2 linked regions of the Actinoplanes lobatus genome follow. The protein of the gene in region 2 interacts with the protein of the main gene of each other region in a pairwise test. Links are inferred from orthologs where the notes say so. Each region holds a gene or a part of one and is shown on either strand. Other genes may lie near its edges.

Region 1 (10,360 bases), 2.8 Mb from region 2 along the record:
CCCGGAGAGGGTGGACGTGCCGTCGGCGAGCGCCGCGCAGAGCAGCGCCCGGTTGGTGATGCTCTTGGAGCCGGGCGGCCGGACGGTCGCGTCGACGGGCCTGGTGAGCGGGGCGACGGCGAGAACGTCAGACATACCGCCCATCCAAACAGGCGACGGCCCGCCGCGGCGTACCGCGACGGGCCGTGTCCACCCAGTGGTCAGACGACGACGCTGACCAGGCGTCCCTTGACCACGATGACCTTCTTCGGCTCCTTGCCGCCCAGCGCCTCGGCGACCGCGGCCAGCGCGGCGGCGCGGACCTCGTCCTCGCCGGTCTCCGGGGAGACCTCGACGCGGCCGCGGACCTTGCCGTTGACCTGCACCGGGTAGGTGATCGCGTCGGCGACCAGCTGGGCCGGGTCGGCGACCGGGAAGTCGGCGTACGCCAGCGAGCCGTCGTGGCCCAGCTTGCTCCACAGCTCCTCGGCCATGTGCGGGGCGAACGGGGACAGCATCAGCACCAGCGGCTCGACCGCCTCGCGGGAGGCGACCGGCAGCGGGGTCAGCGCGTTCGTCAGCTCGATCAGCTTGGCGATCGCGGTGTTGAACCGCAGCTCCTCCATGTCCTCGCGGACGCCGGCGATGACCTTGTGCAGGACCTTGCGGGTCTTCGGGTCCAGCGGCTCGCCGGTCACCCGGACGGCGCCGGTCTCCTCGTCGACCACCAGACGCCAGGCACGCTGCAGGAAGCGCTGCGAGCCGACGACGGCGCGGGTCTCCCACGGGCGGGACACGTCCAGCGGGCCCATCGCCATCTCGTACACCCGGAACGTGTCGGCGCCGTACTGCTCGCACATGTCGTCGGGGGTGACGACGTTCTTCAGGCCCTTGCCCATCTTTCCGTACTCGCGGTACACCTCCTGCTCGCCCAGGTACCACTTGCCGTCGCGCTCGACCACGTCGTCGGCCGGCACGATCATCCCGCGGGCGTCCCGGAACGCGTACGCCTGGATGTAGCCCTGGTTGAACAGCTTCTTGAACGGCTCGAACGACGAGACGTGACCCAGGTCGAACAGCACCTTGTGCCAGAAGCGCGCGTACAGCAGGTGCAGAACCGCATGTTCGACACCGCCGACGTACAGGTCGACACCGCCCGCGTCGCCTTCCGAGCGCGGGCCCATCCAGTAGGCCTCGTTCTCCGGGTCGACCAGCACTTTGTCGTTGTGCGGGTCCAGGTATCGCAGCTCGTACCAGCAGGAACCGGCCCACTGCGGCATCGTGTTGGTCTCGCGGGTGTAGGTCTTCGGGCCGTCACCCAGGTCCAGCTCGACCTGCACCCACTCCTTGATCCGGGACAGCGGCGTCTCCGGCTCGGTGTCCGCGTCGTCCGCGTCGAAGGTCCGCGGCGAGAAGTCGTCGGTGTCCGGCAGGATTACCGGCAGCATCGACTCGGGCAGCGCGATCGGCAGGCCGGTCTCGTCGTAGACGATCGGGAACGGCTCGCCCCAGTAGCGCTGCCGGCTGAACAGCCAGTCCCGCAGCCGGTAGGTGGTGGCGCCACGGCCCTTGCCGTTCGCCTCCAGCCACTCGATCATGGCGGCCTTGGCCTCGGCGACCTCCTTGCCGTCCAGCCAGTCGCTGTTGATCGCCGGTCCGTCGCCGGTGAAAGCCCCTTCAAAACCTTCAGGAGCCTTCACCGTACGGATGATGGGCAGTTCGAAGACCTCGGCGAAGGCCCAGTCCCGCTCGTCCTGGCCGGGCACCGCCATGATCGCGCCGGTGCCGTAACCGGCCAGCACGTAGTCGGCGATGAAGACCGGGACCTGGGCGCCGTTGACCGGGTTGGTCGCGTAGGCGCCGGTGAAGACGCCGGTCTTGACCTTGCCGTCGGCGGTCCGCTCCTCGTCGGTCTTCGCGGCCGCGGTTCTCTGATAGGCGGCGATCGCTTTCGCGGGGCTCTCGTGACCGCCCGTCCAGACCGCGTGCGTCCCGTCCGGCCAGGCCGCGGGCGTGATCTTCTCGACCAGCTCGTGCTCCGGGGCCAGCACCATGTAGGTGGCGCCGAACAGGGTGTCCGGGCGGGTCGTGAAGACCTTGATGACGCCGCCCTCGACCGGGAAGTCGACGTGGGCGCCACGCGACCGGCCGATCCAGTTGCGCTGCATCAGCTTGACCGGCTCCGGCCAGTCCAGCGTGTCCAGGTCCTCGACCAGGCGGTCACCGTAGGCGGTGATCCGCATCATCCACTGCTTCAGGCTGCGCTGGAACACCGGGAAGTTGCCGCGCTCGGAGCGGCCCTCCGGGGTGACCTCCTCGTTGGCCAGCACGGTGCCCAGGCCCGGGCACCAGTTGACCGGGGCCTCGGAGACGTACGCCAGGCGGTGGCCGTCGATGACCTTGCGCTTCTCGGCCGCGGACAGGCCGGCCCACTCCGGGCCGCGCTCGCCGGCCTCGTACGCGGCGATCAGCTCGCTGATCGGGCGGGCCTTCTGCACCGACGGGTCGAACCAGGAGTTGAAGACCTGCAGGAAGATCCACTGGGTCCAGCGGTAGTACTCCGGGTCGGTGGTCGAGAAGGAGCGGCGGTCGTCGTACGCCAGACCCAGCCGGCGCAGCTGCTGCCGGTACCGCTCGACGTTCGCCGCCGTGGTGACCGCCGGGTGGGTGCCGGTCTGCACCGCGTACTGCTCGGCGGGCAGGCCGAACGCGTCGAAGCCCATCGGGTGCAGCACGTTGAAGCCGGCCATCCGCTGGTAGCGGGTGTAGCAGTCGGTGCCGATGTAGCCCAGCGGGTGGCCGACGTGCAGGCCGGCGCCGGACGGGTACGGGAACATGTCCTGGACGTGCAGCTTGGGCGCACCCGCTCGGGGGTGCGTGGGATCAGCCAGCTCACCGGCCGGGTTGGGCGCGTGGAACGTACCCTTCTCGGCCCAGTGGTCCTGCCAGCGCAGCTCGATCTCGCCGGCCATCGCGGCGGTATAGCGGAACGGTGGGGTCTCGGTCTCGCTCATCTTCACCATCTCGTCTACGTCTCGTCTTTTTTCGGAAAGAGGGCATAAAAAAGCCCCTCGCACAGGAGGGGTAGCCGTGCCTGGTCCGACTAACGGATCAGCACGGCCGGCTAAGGAGCAGGAAAGACCGAGCCATGCGTGCATGATACCCCTCCCCCGTCACGGACGGCGACCGGTATGGCGGGCGCGTGAAATACTCCCGGCTGTCCACAGGCGACCGGCCTGGGACGGCGGATGACACGCGTTCGTCCGGTATCCCCCGAAAACCGATATCAACAGGGTCACGATCAGGCCTTTCGGCGATGCGGTTGTACGGGGATAACCTGTGGGGACGGGTGGCGAGCGCCGGGGCCCACGGCCGCTGGGCGCCCGCGACCTTACGGTGCCCCTTGACGGTGGGTGATCTCCGCCTAACGGGGGTAGACACGTATTTGGAGGAGGCCCGTGACAACGCCGACCTGGGGTGAGCCGTCAGGCCCGCTGACGAGCGCCGAGTTCCGCGTCGCGACGCAAGCCATCATGGCCAACATCGAACAGGTCATCGAGGGCAAGAGCGCGACGGTCCGACTGGCACTCGCGGTCCTGATCGCCGAGGGCCACCTGCTGATCGAGGACGTGCCGGGCGTCGGCAAGACCAAGCTCGCCAAGGCCCTGGCCCGCTCGATCGACTGTTCGGTGCGGCGCATCCAGTTCACGCCCGACCTGCTGCCCAGCGACGTGACCGGGGTCAGCGTCTACAACCAGGAGACGCGGGACTTCGAGTTCAAGCCGGGCGCGGTCTTCGCCAACCTGGTGGTCGGCGACGAGATCAACCGGGCCTCGCCGAAGACCCAGTCCGCCCTCCTGGAGTGCATGGAGGAGCGGCAGGTCACCGTCGACGGCACCACCTACGAGCTCCAGGCGCCGTTCATGGTGGTCGCGACGCAGAACCCGATCGAGATGGAGGGCACCTACCCCCTCCCCGAGGCGCAGCGCGACCGGTTCACCGCCCGGATCGCGATGGGCTACCCCGACCCGCGGGCCGAGCTGGCGATGCTCAGCGCCCACGGCGACCACGACCCGCTCAACGACCTGCGGGCCGTGGCGGACGCCGCAATGGTCCGCCGGCTGATCGAGACGGCCCGCGCGGTGCACGCCGCCGACGCCGTCCAGCAGTACGCGATCGCCCTGGTCACCGCCACCCGGGAGGCTCCGGAGATCCGGCTCGGCGCGTCGCCCCGGTCCACGCTCCAGCTGCTGCGCACCGCCAAGGCGGTGGCCGCGCTGGAGGGCCGTGACTACGTGCTCCCCGACGATCTCCAGGCGCTGGCCGTGCCGGTCCTCGCGCACCGCATCATCCCGACCGCGGACGCCCAGCTCAACCGGCGGACCACCGACGCCATCGTCTCCGAGATCGTGCACCGGCTGCCGCTGCCGCACGCCCGCAATCCCTACGACACCCGTGACGGGCGCGCGTCGTACGAGTCACGGGGGCGTTGAGGATGCGGGAGGCGCTGCGGGGGCTCACCACGCGCGGCCGCTCGTTCCTGGCCGCGGCGATCGCCGCCGCGGTCTCGGCGCTCATCCTCGGCGAGCGTGACCTGCTACGGGTGGCGGTGCTGCTGGCCGCCCTCCCGCTGCTCGCCGCGTGGTACGTCGGCCGCAGCCGCTACAAGCTGGCCTGCACCCGGTCGCTGGAGCCGGGGCGGGCCCCGGTCGGGTCGAGCGCGCGGGTCGTCCTGCGCCTGCAGAACCTGTCCCGCCTGCCCACCGGCACCATGCTCCTGGAGGACCGCCTGCCGTACGCGCTGGGCAGCCGCCCCCGCGTCGTGCTGGAGAAGCTCGGGGCACACCAGGCCAGCTCGGTGGCGTACACGGTGCGCGCCGACATCCGCGGCCGCTACCCGATCGGCCCGCTGATCGTCCGGCTCACCGACCCGTTCGGGCTGTGCGAGCTGACCCGGTCCTTCCCCAGCGTGGACCGGCTCACCGTGATCCCGCAGGTGGTGGCGCTGCCCCGGGTCCGCCTGGCCGGGGAGTACGCGGGCACCGGCGACAGCCGTGCCCGTTCGGTGGCGGTGCACGGCGAGGACGACGCGGCCACCCGTGAGTACAGGCGCGGCGACGACCTGCGCCGGGTGCACTGGCGGTCCACCGCCCGCACCGGTGAGCTGATGGTCCGCCGCGAGGAGCAGCCCTGGGAGAGCCGGGCCACGATCGTGCTGGACACCCGGGTCTACGCGCACCGCGGCGAGGGGCCGACGGCCAGCTTCGAGTGGGCGGTGTCGGCGGTCGCCAGCATCGCGGTGCACCTGCGCGAGGCCGGCTACAAACTGCGCCTGGTCACCGGCACCGGCACCGACATCGACGCCTCCGAGGCCGGCGGCGAGAGCCTGATCCTGGACACCCTGGCCGACGTGAAGGCGGAACAGAACGGCGACATCTCGATCCTGGTCGAGCACGTCCGGCGGCGCAACGACGGCGGCCTGGTGATCGGCCTGTTCGGCGCGCTCACCACCGCCGAGGCGGGCCTGCTCGGCCAGCTCCGCGGCAACGGCGCCACCTGCATCGGGTTCGCGCTGGACAGCTCCACCTGGGTGCCGCTGGCCGACGGGGAACGGCAGGAGGCCGACCGGGAGCACGCGGCCGCGTCGCTCGCCCTGGTCCGCGGCGGCTGGCGGTCGGTCCCGGTGACGCACGGCGACACCCTGGCGGCGCTCTGGCCGACGGTGGCGCGGGGCTCGCAGGGCTTCGCGTACCGCGCGGCGATGGCCGAGACGGTCAGCGGGGTGATCCGATGACCGGCCGGCGTCGCCTAGGACTCGTCGCGGCCGCGGCCACGCTGCTCGCCGCGGCGCCGCTGTCGTCGATCTTCAAGGACTGGACCTGGTTGATGCAGTGCCTGCTCACGGTGCTGCTGATCCAGGGTGCCGCGGTGGCCACCCGGACCTTCCGGTTCCCCACCTGGGCGCAGACCGCGAGCATGGTGGCCGCCTTCGTGCTGTCGCTGACCTGGCTCTTCCCCAGCGGCGGGGAGTTCTTCATCCCGCAGCCGGACACCTTCGGCCACTGGATGGATCTGATCCACCAGGCCGGCGAGGACACCCGGTCGTACGGCGTGCCCGTCCCCGACCGGGACGGCCTGCTGTTCGTCACGGTGCTCGGCGTCGGCGTCGTGGCCATCGCGGTCGACCTGCTGACCGCGGTGTTCCGCCGGCCCGCCCTGGCCGGCCTGCCGATGCTGGCCATCTACTCCATCCCGGTCGCGATCTACCTGGACAGTGTGCCCGCGGTGCCGTTCATGATCGGCGCCATCGGGTACATGTGGCTGCTGGTCGCCGACAACGTGGACCGGGTGCGCCGCTTCGGCCGCCGGTTCACCGGCGACGGACGGGACGTGGACGTCTGGGAGCCGTCCCCGCTGGCCGCCGCCGGGCGCCGGATCGGCGTGGTCGGCGTACTCGCGGCCGTCGTGCTGCCCCTGGCCGTGCCCACCGTGAGCGGCGGCCTGCTCTCCCAGATCACACAGAGCGGCCCGGGCATCGGTACCGGCCCGGGTAACGGCAACGGCGGCCGGATCAACCTGTTCGCGTCGCTGAGCGGGCAGCTCAACCACTCCGAGACGGTCAAGCTGCTCCAGGTGAGAACCGACGAGCCGGAGCCGTTCTACCTGCGGTTCGGCGTCGCCGAGGTGCTGACGGAGAACGGTTTCGCCCACGACACCCCGAAGGGCGACTCGCTGAGCAAGGGCCTGCCCGATCCGCGGCAGGTGGCGGCCACCAGCGCGGCGCGGTACACGCAGTACCAAGCCCAGGTGCAGGTCACCGACCGGCTCCAGCAGAACATGGCGCCCCTCTACAGCTACGCGTTGCAGGTGGGCGACCTCAAAGGCAACTGGGCGTACGACCCGAGTCAGCAGGTGCTGTTCTCCGGGCGGGCCACCACCAAGGAGCAGCAGTACGACATCACGTACCTGCGGCCCACGTTCAACGCCGCCGCGCTGCGCCAGTCGGACTCGCTCGATCCCGGTGACCCGCTGATGGCGTTCACCGCCCGGCCACCGGACGCGACGGTCGAGGACAAGGTGGCGGCGCTGATCGCCGGCAAGGACAACGACTACGACAAGGTCCGGGCGATCTACGACTCCTTCTCCCAGGAGAAGGGTTTCAAGTACAGCCTGTCCGTGCCGTCGACCGGGAAGGCCTCGGAGGTCGCCGAGTTCCTGAACAACAAGGCCGGCTACTGCCAGCAGTACGCGGCCGCGATGGCGTGGATGGTCCGCGCCGCCGACATCCCGGCCCGGGTGGCGTTCGGTTTCACCCGCGGCAAGGCGATCGGCAACAACACCTACGAGATCACCAACCGGAACGCGCACGCCTGGACCGAGGTCTACTTCCAGGGCTTCGGCTGGGTGCCGTTCGACGCCACACCGTCCGCCTCGGTCACCGGATCGGCCCGCTCGGCGTGGGCGCCCGACGTGGACCGGCCCGCCCCGGCGGCCTCCACCTCGACCGGCCCCGGCGCGACCGGCACGAACTCGTCGGCGGGCCCCGGTGCGGCCGAACGCCTCAACCGGGCGGAGAACGAGGGCAACCAGACCGGCGCGGCCGGCCCGATCGCCGACGAAACCTCCTGGACCGGCCTGTTGATCGCCGGTGGCATCGCACTGATCATCGCGTTGCTGCTGCTCCCGGCTCTGCGCCGGATCCTGGTCCGCCGCCGGCGGCACGCCGCCACGGTGCCGTCACCGGCACCCGCGGTCCTGTCCGCCGAGGGCGGTGAAGGGATCACCGACATCACGGTGACCAGCGAAACCGGCCGGGCCCGCGAGGACGCCCACGCCGCCTGGGACGAACTCATCGACTCGATGATCGACTACCAGGTGCCGGTGGACCCGACCGAGACGCCCCGGATCACCGCCCAGCGGCTGATCCGCGAGTCGTCCCTCACCGGCGACCCGGCCGAGGCGGCGACCCTGCTGGGCACCGCCGAGGAACGCGCCCGCTACGCCCGGCTCCCCCTCCAGGGCGCCGAACTCGCGGTCGCCCTCACCCGGGTCCGCTCCGGCATGGCCGAGGGCGCCCCCACCGGGACCCGCGTGCGCGCCCTCCTCCTGCCCCCGTCGGTGCTGCTCAGCTGGCGTCTGGGCATGGCGGAGTGGTCCACCCGGGCGGCCGAACGGATGACCAGCCTCGGCGAGACCCTGTCCCGCTTCAACCCACGCCGCCTGCTGAACCGGGCACGCTGAGATCCACTACAGCCGCGAGGCGCCACTCACTCCGAGTGGCGCCTCTGGAGATCTTTCGTGGTCAAGGCCCACGTCCTTCTCCTTGGGCGTTTGCGGTTCGACGTCAAGCGCCTGGTCGGGCGAATCGGCGAAGGTGCCGCCATCCGCCGCGCTAGGTGGAAATGGGGCTTTCGCGGGGAACAGATGCCCGTTTCGCCCGCTTTACATGCCGACGCTCTGCGATCTTGAACGATTGGTCACCCGAGACGGTGATAAATCGACCAAGATCGCTCAGGGTGACGCGTCCGCTGGACGAGGGATTGCGGATTCGGCCGTAGGCAGCCAAGAAGAAGACTCCCGGATGTATCCGATAACCCAATGTCTTCCAGCGGAAATAGATCATGGGCGATGGTTGACCGCCGGACAGCGACCAGGAATCAAGATCGGCCCGACAGTCATCATCGCCCAAGATCGCCGGTGACTCGGGGTGACGCCGCAGCCCTCCGAATGCGCGACTCGACATCGCGGCCACCCACAACCGAGAAACAGGCTCCAGAACAGCACGGATGTACCACGCACCCGCACATACCCAAGATCACGGCTACGGTGAGCGCCTTCCGGCGGGCCCTACCTGGCGCAACCGGCGCAACGGCCTAAAGCACCACCCCGGGTGCATGGCAAGCACCACCGCAACCACCCGCCCGGCGCGACCGGCGTGACGGCCGGGAGCAACGCCCCGGATGCCTGGCGACCACCACCGCAACCACCCGCCCGGCGCGACCGGCGTGACGGCCGGGAGCAACGCCCCGGATGCCTGGCGACCACCACCGCAACCACCCACCCGGCGCGACCGGCGTGACGGCCGGGAGCAACGCCCCGGATGCCTGGCGACCACCACCGCAACCACCCACCCGGCGCGACCGGCGTGACGGCCGGGAGCAACGCCCCGGATGCCTGGCGACCACCACCGCAACCACCCGCCTGGCGTGACCGGTTGCCGAGGGCGGCGAGCCGGTCGCCTGGCCGTGACCGGCGGCAGACGGGGGTGGCGGCGGCTGGCCGGGCCCGCCCGGCCAGCGATCTGCGCCCGGCGGGCGCGGCACGGGCCCGAGCGGGTAAAGGGAGCGCGCCGACTGGACGGGACGGCCCTGATACGGCGGGACAAAGTAATGCGTACCGGAAAAGGAGGCGGAAGCTAACGCTGGGTCCTTGAAGGCGAAAGCTCTAATCCGGCACGGGCGACGCCCGCCCTGCGGCATCAACGGCCCGCCGCTTCCGCGAGCGGTGCGCGGCCCGGATGAGCGCGGGCGCGGATGAGCGCGGGCCCGGATGAGCGCGGGCGCGGATGAGCGCAGGCCCGGATGAGCGCAGGCCCGGATGAGCGCAGGCCCGGATGAGCGCAGGCCCGGATGAGCGCAGGCCCGGATGAGCGCAGGCCCGGATGAGCGCAGGCCCGGATGAGCACGGACCCGGATGAGCACGGACCCGGATGAGCACGGACCCGGATGAGCACGGACCCGGATGAGCACGGACCCGGATGAGCACGGACCCGGATGAGCACGGACCCGGATGAGCACGGACCCGGATGAGCACGGACCCGGATGAGCACGGACGCGGGTATGACGACGGCGGCCGGATGTCCGGCCGCCGGTCATCGGAGCCGGCTTGCCAGCCGGCTCGGTGGGTCAGCGATGCCCCTCCGGGCGTTGGCGCCACCGGTCCTCGAGCCGCTCCAGGAAGCCGCCGCTCTTGCGGCTCGAGCGGGTGCGGCGGGTCGCCGTGCCCCCGACCGATTTCAGGTCGGGTGCCTGGCTGCGGCGCCTCGACTGCATCGCGAAGGCAGCGGCACCGAGCATGACGACGAAACCTGCCACGCCGAGCGGCGTGTTCTGGTCGACCGTCCCGTAGACGACCAGAGCCAAACCAAGGACGATCACGAACGCGGCGATGAGGAGCCGGCGCCGTGCGTGGAAACGCGGGTCGCTGGCCCGCACAGCCGAGGCGAACTTGGGGTCCTCGGCAAGCGACCGCTCGATCTGATCGAACAGCCGCTGCTCGTGCTCCGAGAGCGGCACGGCATTCCTCCCCGGGCGCATGTCCGGCCCCGCGGCGGGGTCGGGGTGGTGCAGATGTGATGATGCGGGACAGCCGTCGGCTGCCT
Region 2 (10,048 bases):
TCGTCGAGCGGGTCGCCGAGCAGAAGGGCTCCCGCCCCGAGCTCACCGAGGCCGGCATCGTCGTCTCCGGCGGCCGCGGCGTCGGCAACGCCGACAACTTCAAGCTGGTCGAGGAGCTCGCCGACCTGCTCGGCGGCGCCGTCGGCGCGTCCCGCGCGGCCGTCGACTCGGGCTACTACCCGCACCAGTTCCAGGTCGGCCAGACCGGCAAGACCGTGTCGCCGCAGCTCTACGTGGCACTCGGCATCTCCGGCGCGATCCAGCACCGGGCCGGCATGCAGACCTCGAAGACCATCGTCGCGGTCAACAAGGACGCCGAGGCGCCCATCTTCGAGCTCGCCGACTTCGGCGTGGTCGGCGACCTCTTCAAGGTCGTCCCGCAGGCGGCCGACGAGATCCGCAAGCGCAAGTAGGTTGGGCTAGCTTCGCTCCGCGGCACTGTGCCTGATTGCTCCGCTTCGCTCCGCGGCAAAACGCCTTGTAACCGGTGTCGAGGCAGGTGATTTCCCGCCGCCAGCAAAACCCGCTGGCGTCGGCAAATCATCTGCCTCGACACCGGCGGCGTTTTGCGGGGACGTTTAGCGCGCCGCCGTCCGGCTTGGGGTGACCGTTTCGTTGTCTCGACACCGGCGGCGTTTGGCGGGGGACGTTTTGCGCGCCGCCGTCCGGCTTGGGGTGACCGTTTCGTGGTGCGGGCGAGTCGCGGATCTTTGCGGCTGGCTCTGGGGCTGTTCTGGTGCGGTTGAGAGGGCTCTGGGAGGCAGCCGGACCACCGATCTCAGCCCGGCGCGGGCGGCACGGGCGGGAGGGCCGCTGAGGTCGCCGGGAAGAGGCGGGACGGTCGGGGTGTGGTCGGGGGCGGCGAGGGGCGTACCGGAGCGGGGCAGTGATTTTGATCTTGGGAGGACTCGGGCGGGGGCGGTGACGGGAGGACGGCCTAAGCTGGGGGTGATGGCCTACCTGGATCATGCGGCGACCACGCCGATGCTGCCTGCCGCGCTCGACGCCTATGTCGCCGCGGCGCGTGAGCTTGGAAACCCGTCTTCGCTGCATGCGGCGGGTCGTGGAGCCCGGCGCCTGGTCGAGGAGTCGCGGGAGCGGATCGCGGCGGCGCTGGGGGCCCGGCCGTCCGAGGTGATCTTCACGGGTGGCGGGACCGAGGCGGACAACCTCGCGGTCAAGGGGATCTTCTGGGCCCGGCGGGACGCCGATCAGCGCATGCGCCGCGTGGTGGCCTCGGCCGTCGAGCATCACGCCGTGCTGGACGCGGTCGACTGGCTGGGGCAGCACGAGGGCGCCAAGACGGCGCTGCAACCGGTGGACGCGGCCGGGCGGGTGGACGCGGAGGCGTTCGCCGAGCTGGTGCGGGCGCACGGCAGCGAGATCGCCGTGGTCAGCGTGCAGTGGGCGAACAACGAGGTCGGCACGGTGCAGCCGGTCGCGGCGCTGGCGGCGCTGGCCGCGGCCGCCGGGATCCCGTTCCACACCGACGCGGTGCAGGCGGTCGGGCAGGTGCCGGTGGACTTCGCGGCGAGCGGCGCCTCGGCGCTCACGCTCACCGGGCACAAGGTGGGCGGTCCGGTCGGTGTCGGCGCGCTGCTGCTGGGCCGGGACGTGACCTGCACGCCGTTGTTGCACGGCGGCGGCCAGGAGCGGGACGTGCGATCCGGGACCCTGGACACCCCGGGCGTGGTGGCGTTCGCCACTGCCGTGGAGGCCGCGGTCGCCAGCCGGGAGGAGCACGTCATCCGGGTGGCGGCGCTGCGTGACGACCTGGTGGAGCGGGTGTGCGCGGCGATCCCGGACGCGATCTACAACGGCGACCCGGCCGACCGGCTGCCGGGCAACGCCCACTTCTCCTTCCCGGGCTGCGAGGGCGACGCGCTGCTGCTGCTCCTGGACGCGCAGGGCATCTACTGCTCGACCGGTTCGGCGTGTTCGGCCGGCGTGGCCCAGCCCAGTCACGTGCTGCTGGCGATGGGCGCCGACGATCCGCGGGCCCGCTCGTCGCTGCGGTTCAGCCTGGGGCACGACAGCACGAAGGCGGATGTGGACGCGCTGCTCGCGGCGCTGCCGGGCGCGGTGGAACGCGCCCGCCGGGCGGGGGCCTGGAAGACGTCCAGATAGGCTGGGAACATGCGTGTTCTCGCAGCCATGTCGGGCGGTGTCGATTCGGCGGTCGCCGCCGCGCGCGCCCGTGACGCCGGCCATGATGTCACCGGCGTGCACCTCGCGCTCGCCCGTAACCCCCAGACGTTCCGGACCGGGGCGCGCGGCTGCTGCACCCTGGAGGACTCGCGGGATGCCCGCCGGGCCGCCGATGTGATCGGCATCCCGTTCTACGTGTGGGACATGGCCGAGGAGTTCCACGACAGCGTCGTCGACGACTTCGTGAACGAGTACGCGGCCGGCCGTACCCCGAATCCCTGCCTGCGCTGCAACGAGAAGATCAAGTTCGCGGCGGTGCTGGACCGGGCGGTGGCCCTGGGCTTCGACGCGGTGGTCACCGGCCACCACGCCCGCCTGGGCGCTGACGGCCTGCTGCGGCGCAGTGTCGACCTGGCCAAGGACCAGTCGTACGTGCTGGCCGTCCTGACCCGGGCCCAGCTCGACCGGGCGATCTTCCCGCTCGGCGACTCGACGAAGGAGCGGGTCCGGGCCGAGGCCGCCGAGCGTGGGCTGGCCGTGGCCGACAAGCCGGATTCGCACGACATCTGCTTCATCGCCGACGGTGACACCCGCGGGTTCCTGGAGGGCCGCCTCGGGTCGGCGCCCGGCGACATCGTGGACGGGCGCACCGGCGAGCGGCTGGGCACCCACAACGGGGCGTACGGGTTCACCATCGGCCAGCGCAAGGGCCTCGACCTGCGGGTTCCCGCCGCCGACGGCCGCCCGCGCTACGTGCTGTCGATCACCCCGGTGACCAACACGGTGACCGTCGGCCCGCGTGAGGATCTTGAGGTCGACGTGGTCACCGCCGATCGGCCGATCTGGCACGGCGCGGACACCCGGCTGGATTGCGAGGTTCAGCTGCGGGCGCACGGCGAGGTGGTCCCGGCTTCGGTGTCGGTCGCCTCCGATGCCCTGGTCGCTGCTTTGAAATCACCGGCGCGAGGCGTCGCCGCAGGTCAGGCGATCGTCGCCTACCAGCCGGATCCCGAGGGGGACATCGTGCTCGGCTCGGCGACGATCACGGCCGGTTCCCGGGTGTCGTCGCATGCCTGAGTTCCCCTGGGGCGCGGGTGCCGCCACCGGCATCGGCTCGCTGCCCGGCACCGACATCGCCGAGGCCCAGCGGATCGTGCTGGGTGAGCTGCCCGGCCTGCCGCACCTGCCCGAGCTGCCCGAGCGCGGCCCGGGCGCCGACATGATCGGCCGGACCGCCGGGTTCCTCGTCGAGCTGCCGGTGCAGGTCTACGCCGGCCGCTGGCAGATCGCCTCGCGGCCGGGCACGGACCTGCGGCGGACCGCGGATCTGCTGGAACGCGATCTGGACCAGCTCACCGAGCAGGCCGACGGATACTCCGGCCCGCTGAAGATCCAGGCCGCCGGGCCGTGGACCCTGGCCGCGAACCTGGACCTGCCGATCGGCGGGCGGATGCTGCGGGACCCGGGCGCGGTCCGGGATCTGACCGCCTCGCTGGCCGAGGGGCTGCGCCGGCACGTGGCCGACGTGCGCAAGCGGGTGCCCGGGGCGACCGTGCTGCTCCAGCTCGACGAGCCGTCGCTGCCCACCGTGCTGGCCGGGCAGGTGCCGACCGAGAGCGGGCTCAGCGCCTACCGGAAGGTGGACGGACCGGACGCCGCGTCGCGTCTGCGCACCGTGGTCGAGGCGGTCGACACCCCGGTGATCGTGCACTGCTGCGCGCCCGAGGTGCCGTTGCAGGTGATCCGGGACGCCCGGGCCGCCGCGGTCGCCTTCGACCTGTCGCTGTTCAAGGATCTGGACCCGCTCGGCGAGGCGATCGAGGCGGGGCTGGGGATCTTCGCCGGGGCGGCGCCGACCCGTGCGGTCGCCGGCCGCCGTCCGGAGTCGAAACAGATCGCCGACCGGGTGCGGACCCTCTGGCAGCGGCTCGGCTTCCCGGCCGCCCGGCTGCCCGGGCAGGTCGTGATCACCCCGGCCTGCGGGCTGGCCGGCGCGCCGATGGGCTACGCCCGCGCGTTGCTCAAGGCGTGTGCCGAGGCGGGCCGTCGGATCGCCGAGGTTTGATCGTATTTCTTAGACGGAGGTTCGGTTCAGTGGCTACCCCAGAGGCATCTTCCCGGCATGCCGAGCTGGCCGACGAGATCCGCGAGCACCAGCACCGCTATTACCAGCTCGACGCGCCGACGGTGTCGGACGCGGAGTTCGACCTGTTGCTGCGCGAGCTGGAGGCGCTGGAGGCGGAGTTCCCGGAGCTGCGCACCCCCGAGTCGCCGACCCAGACGGTCGGCGGTACGACGACCGGAGACTTCCCCAAGGTCGAGCACGCCGAGCGGATGATGTCGCTGGACAACGTGTTCAACCTCGACGAGCTGACGGCGTGGGCCGAGCGCGCGGTGCGGGACGCCGGCGGCCCGGTGCGGTTCCTGTGCGAACTCAAGATCGACGGTCTGGCGATCAACCTGACGTACGAGAAGGGTGTTCTGGTCCGCGCCGCCACCCGTGGCACCGGGCGGGTCGGCGACGACGTGACCCCCAACGTGCGGACCATCGGGGACATCCCGGAGCGGCTGACCGGTGACGACGTGCCCGGCCTGGTCGAGGTGCGCGGCGAGATCTACTTCCCGGCCGAGGCGTTCGCGGCGCTCAACGCGATGCTGGTGGAGCAGGGTAAACCGACGTACATGAATCCCCGTAACGCCGCTTCCGGCAGCCTGCGGCAGAAGGATCCACGGGTCACCGGGTCGCGCGGGCTCGGCATGGTGGTGCACGGGCTGGGCGCGCGGGAGGGGTTCCTCCCGGAGTCGCAGTCGGCGGCCTATGCGGCGATGAAGGCGTGGGGCCTGCCGGTCAGCGAGCGGTGGAAGCTGGTCGACGACCTGGCCGGGGTGCGCGAGTTCATCGAGTTCTACGGCAAGCACCGGCACGACGTCGAGCACGACATCGACGGTGTGGTGGTGAAGGTCGACGAGGTCGCCATCCAGGGGCGGCTCGGGTCGACCAGCCGCGCGCCCCGGTGGGCGATCGCTTTCAAGTACCCGCCGGAGGAGGTCACCACCAAGCTGCTCGACATCCGGGTCAATGTGGGCCGCACCGGCCGGGTCACGCCCCAGGCGGTGGTGGAACCGGTGGTGGTGGCCGGTTCGGAGGTCGAGTTCGCCACCCTGCACAACGCGCAGGAGGTGGCCCGCAAGGGCGTGCTGATCGGCGACACCGTGGTGCTGCGCAAGGCCGGTGACGTCATCCCGGAGATCCTCGGGCCGCTGCTGGAGCTGCGGCCGGCGGACGCGCGGGCGTTCGTGATGCCGACCGAGTGCCCCGACTGCGGGACGCCGCTGGCCCCGGCGAAAGAGGGTGACATCGACATCCGGTGCCCGAACTCGCGGTTCTGTGTGGGGCAGCGGCGGGAACGGCTGACCTACATCGGGCAGCGCAACGTTCTGGACATCGACGTGCTGGGGGAGAAGTCGGCGCGCGCGCTGATCGATTCGGGTGTGCTGTTCGACGAGGGCGATCTGTTCACGCTGACCGCAGACGACCTGCTCCGGGCGCCGTTCTTCGTGAAGAAGGACGGAACACTCGGGGCGAACGCGGAGAAGATGCTGCTGAGCCTGGCCGAGGCGAAGGGGCGGCCGCTCGCCCGGATCGTGCGGGCGCTCTCGATCCGGCATGTCGGGCCGACGGCGGCGGAGGCGCTCGCCCTGGAGTACCAGGCGATGGAGGCGATCGAGGAGATCGTCGCGCGGACGGCGGCGCTGCCCGAGGTCGAGGCGCTGGTGCCGGTGGTCGCGGAGGAGCCGGACGAGGCCGAGGGCGCGGAGAGCCCGGCGACGGCCGGGAAGGCGGTGGTCAAACGGACCGTCAAGGTCGTCGACCCGCTGGCCGAGGTGGACGGCGTCGGCCCGATCATCGCCGAGAGCCTGCGCGAGTGGTTCGCCGTCGACTGGCACCGGGAGATCGTCGGGAAGTGGCGGGCCGCGGGCGTGCGGATGGCCGACGAGCGGGTGGAGACCGGCCCCCGCACGCTGGACGGCGTGACCGTCGTGGTCACCGGCACCCTGGCCGGCTACACCCGCGACAAGGCGGCCGAGGAGATCACCACCCGGGGCGGCAAGGTGACCGGCTCGGTGTCGAAGAAGACCGGGTTCGTGGTGGTCGGCGACAACCCGGGCAGCAAGTACGACAAGGCGCTCGCCCTCAAGGTGCCGGTGCTCGACGAGGCGGGGTTCGGGGTCCTGCTGGCGGACGGTCCGGAGGCGGCCAGGGCGGTGGCCGAGACCACCCCGGAAGGGTGAATCCCGACGGATCGCACGTCTGAGAGCTATCCGACGGCTAACAACGTTTAGGCGCTTTCGGACAAAAAGCGCCATATGGATCTATGGTGTAGGCGATCGGTGATCGAGGCCATCGTGGAGGTCGCATGGATGCCGCTCGCCCACGGTTGGCCGGTCCGGACCACCGCCGTGCCGTGCTTGTCACCACCGTGCCGGCCGTGGTGGCCGCCGTCCCGTTGATCTGGGCGAGCGGCGGCCTGACACCGGCCTTCTGGACCATGGCGGTGCTGGCCGTTCTGGTGGACGTCCGGCCGTACGTGGTGCCCGGCCGCCGCGCCAGCTCGGTGATCCTGCCGTCGATCTGCTTCACCTTCGGCATCGCCCTCGCCTGGGGAGCGCTGCCGGCGGTGGCCGTGCAGACGGTGGCGGTGGCGGTGGCGGGCGCCCGGATGCGGCATTCGCCCCGGCGTACCCTGCACCTGACCGTGCAGCACGCTGCGGCGCTGCTCGCCGCGTCGGCCGTCGCCCACCTGGCGTCGCTGCGTGTCGACGACAGCCCGGGCTGGTGGGCGGCGGTGCTGATCTGCGTGGCCGCCGTCACCTGGATGCTCGCCCGGTACTCGGTGGCCGCCCTGGCCCGGGCGCTGACCTCGGACGTCCCGCCACGCCGGCGCCGCCGCGGCCACGCCGACCTGTTCGCCACCGCGGCCCTGCTGCTGCTCGGCCCGGTGGTGCTGGTCGCGGCCCGGGTCAGCCCGGCGCTGCTGCCGCTGGCCCTGCTGGCGCTGCACGCCGTGCACCGGATGGTCCGCTGGGCCGGCGAGTTCGAGCGGGCCACCCGCTTCGACCCGCTGACCGGCCTGCCCAACCGGCGTGGCCTCCAGGCCGCGATGGCCGAACGCGACCCGCACCGGCGCCGCGCCCTGCTCCTGATCGACCTGGACCGGTTCCGCACGGTCAACGACGCCCTCGGCCACGGCGCCGGGGACCGGCTGCTGACCCGGGTCGCCGACCGGCTGACCGCCGCGGTGCCCACCCACGACCTGGTGGTCCGGCTCGGCGGCGACGAGTTCGCGGTGCTCGCCACCCGGGTCGAGGACCCGGCCTCGGCCCGGCGCATCGCCCAGCACCTGACCGACGAGCTGAGCCGCCCGTTCCCGCTGGACGGCACCCCGGTCGAGCTGAGCGCCTCGATCGGGATAGCACTGCAATCCGGCCGCCGCGACGACAGCACCCTGCTGCGCGAGGCCGAGTCGGCCATGTACGAGGCGAAAGAGCGCGGTGACCAGGTCGCCGTGCACGGGCCGGACGTGGCCGAGCACACCCCCGACAAGCTCACCCTGGTCGCCGACCTGCGCACCGCGCTGCGCCGGGACCCGCCCGACGACGGGATAGTCCTCTACTACCAGCCGCAGGTCGCCATCGCGACCGGCGAGGTGGTCGGCGTGGAGGCGCTGCTGCGCTGGCGGCATCCGCGGCGCGGCACGGTCGGCCCGGAGGAGCTGCTCCGCGCGGCCGAGCCGACCCCGGTGATGCGGCTGCTCACCGCACGTGTGCTGGAGGAGGTGGTGGCCCAGCTCGCGGCCTGGCGGCGGGACCGTGTGCCGCTGCGGGCCGCGGTCAACGTCAGCGCCCGCGACCTGCACGCCGGGGACATCGCGGACCGGGTGGGCGCGCTGCTCGGCCGGTACGGCGTACCCGCTGATCTTCTGCAGTTGGAGATCACCGAGAGCGCGCTGATGGCCGACCCGCACCGGGTCCTGGAGACCACCACCCGGCTCAGCCGGATGGGCGTGGGCATCTCGCTGGACGACTTCGGCACCGGCTACTCGTCGTTGCAGCATCTTCGGCGGTTGCCACTCGCCGAGGTGAAGATCGATCGCTCGTTCGTGCTGGGCATGACCACCGACCGGGGCGACGCCGCGATCGTCCGCTCGGTGATCGGCCTGGCCGACTCGCTGGGGCTGCGCGCCGTCGCCGAGGGCGTGGAGGACGAGGCCACCTGGCGGATGCTCGCGGCCGCCGGCTGCCACATGGCGCAGGGCTGGTTCCACGCCCGTCCCATGCCGGCCGCCGATCTTGCCGCGTGGCGCCGGCGGTACCGCCCGGTCAAGCCCGGGAATCGCGGCGAAATAGACTCAGGCCCGGCAGTTAAACCGTCAAACGATGAGGGGGCAGGATGGCCGCCATCTCCCGCGAAGAGGTAGCGCACCTGGCGCGCCTGTCGCGGCTCGCCGTGACCGAAGAAGAGCTCGATCGATTCGCGGGGCAGCTCGACGTGATCCTGCAGTCGGTCGCGCGGGTCGGTGAGGTGGCCGCGGAGGACATCCCGCCGACCTCCCACTCGGTGCCGCTGACCAACGTGTACCGCGAGGACGTCCCCACGGCGAGCCTCACGCAGGACGCGGCGCTGTCCGGCGCTCCGGACGCGTACGAGAGCCGTTTCCGGGTGCCGCGCATCCTGGACGAGGAGGACTGATCGTGACCGACCTGACCAGGCTCTCCGCTTTTGATCTCGCTAAGTTGATCTCCACGAAGGAGGTCTCCGCCGTCGAGGTCGCCACCGCGCACCTCGACCGGATCGCCGCCGTCGACGACCGGGTGCACGCCTTCCTGCACGTCGACCGGGCCGGCGCCCTCGAAGCGGCCGCCGCCGTCGACCGCGGGGAGATCACCGGCCCGCTGGCCGGCGTGCCGATCGCCGTCAAGGACGTGGTGACCACCAAGGGCGTCCCGACCACCGCCGCCTCGAAGATCCTCGAAGGATGGAAGCCGCCGTACGACGCGACCATCGTCGAGCGGCTCAAGAAGGCCGGCATGCCGATCCTCGGCAAGACCAACATGGACGAGTTCGCGATGGGCTCCTCCACGGAGTACAGCGCGTACGGCCCGACCAACAACCCGTGGGACCTGGGCCGGATCCCGGGCGGCTCGGGTGGTGGCTCGGCCGCCGCGCTCGCCGCCTACGAGGCCCCGCTCGCGATCGGCACCGACACCGGCGGCTCGATCCGCCAGCCCGGCGCGGTCACCGGCACGGTGGGCGCGAAGCCCACCTACGGCGGCACCTCCCGGTACGGCCTGATCGCCTTCTCCTCCTCGCTGGACACGCCCGGCCCCTGCGCCCGGACCGTCGAGGACACCGCCCTGCTGCACGCGGTGATCGCCGGCCACGACCCGCGGGACTCCACCTCGATCCCGCAGCCGGTGCCGGACGTGGTGGCGGCCGCCCGCCTCGGCGCGACCGGTGACCTGACCGGGGTGAAGCTCGGCATCGTCAAGGAGTTCGCCGGCGACGGCTCCGAGCCCGGCGTGACCGCCGCGTTCCAGGAGTCACTTCAGAAGCTGGTCAAGCTGGGCGCCGAGGTCGTCGAGGTGTCCTGCCCGCACTTCGAGTACGCGCTGCCGGCCTACTACCTGATCGCCCCCAGCGAGTGCTCCTCCAACCTGGCCCGCTTCGACGGTGTCCGGTACGGTCTGCGCGCCGGCGACGACGGCAACCGCTCGCTCGAGGAGGTCATGTCGCTGACCCGGGAGGCCGGCTTCGGCCCCGAGGTGAAGCGCCGGATCATCATCGGCACCTACGCCCTGTCCAGCGGCTACTACGACGCCTACTACGGCCAGGCGCAGA

The links.
Region 1: the proteins of ligA (region 2) and leuS interact in binary tests that used the Escherichia coli proteins (3 or more experiments, as listed by UniProt). The link is inferred for Actinoplanes lobatus from one-to-one orthologs.

The regions. Positions count from the first base shown.
Region 1 is NZ_JACHNC010000001.1:3,861,786-3,872,145, reverse strand. Bases 1-3,328 are described here. They hold leuS (leucine--tRNA ligase), read right to left. Parts: upstream 3,003-3,328; coding sequence 201-3,002; downstream 1-200. Other genes in these bases: aroA (3-phosphoshikimate 1-carboxyvinyltransferase), read right to left, coding at 1-135. In the rest of the region: BJ964_RS18185 (AAA family ATPase), read left to right, coding at 3,438-4,472; BJ964_RS18180 (DUF58 domain-containing protein), read left to right, coding at 4,475-5,773; BJ964_RS18175 (transglutaminase TgpA family protein), read left to right, coding at 5,770-8,220; BJ964_RS18170 (hypothetical protein), read left to right, coding at 9,010-9,189; BJ964_RS18165 (DUF3040 domain-containing protein), read right to left, coding at 9,885-10,274.
Region 2 is NZ_JACHNC010000001.1:1,112,129-1,122,176, reverse strand. What follows is about bases 3,810-6,825. They hold ligA (NAD-dependent DNA ligase LigA), read left to right. Parts: upstream 3,810-4,209; coding sequence 4,210-6,441; downstream 6,442-6,825. Other genes in these bases: BJ964_RS04875 (putative bifunctional diguanylate cyclase/phosphodiesterase), read left to right, coding at 6,567-6,825; BJ964_RS04885 (methionine synthase), read left to right, coding at 3,810-4,213. Also shown: BJ964_RS04900 (electron transfer flavoprotein subunit alpha/FixB family protein), read left to right, coding at 1-413; BJ964_RS04895 (cysteine desulfurase family protein), read left to right, coding at 952-2,127; tRNA 2-thiouridine(34) synthase MnmA, read left to right, coding at 2,137-3,225; more of BJ964_RS04885, read left to right, coding at 3,218-3,809; more of BJ964_RS04875, read left to right, coding at 6,826-8,627; Asp-tRNA(Asn)/Glu-tRNA(Gln) amidotransferase subunit GatC, read left to right, coding at 8,600-8,899; Asp-tRNA(Asn)/Glu-tRNA(Gln) amidotransferase subunit GatA, read left to right, coding at 8,902-10,048. UniProt on the Escherichia coli protein: DNA ligase that catalyzes the formation of phosphodiester linkages between 5'-phosphoryl and 3'-hydroxyl groups in double-stranded DNA using NAD as a coenzyme and as the energy source for the reaction.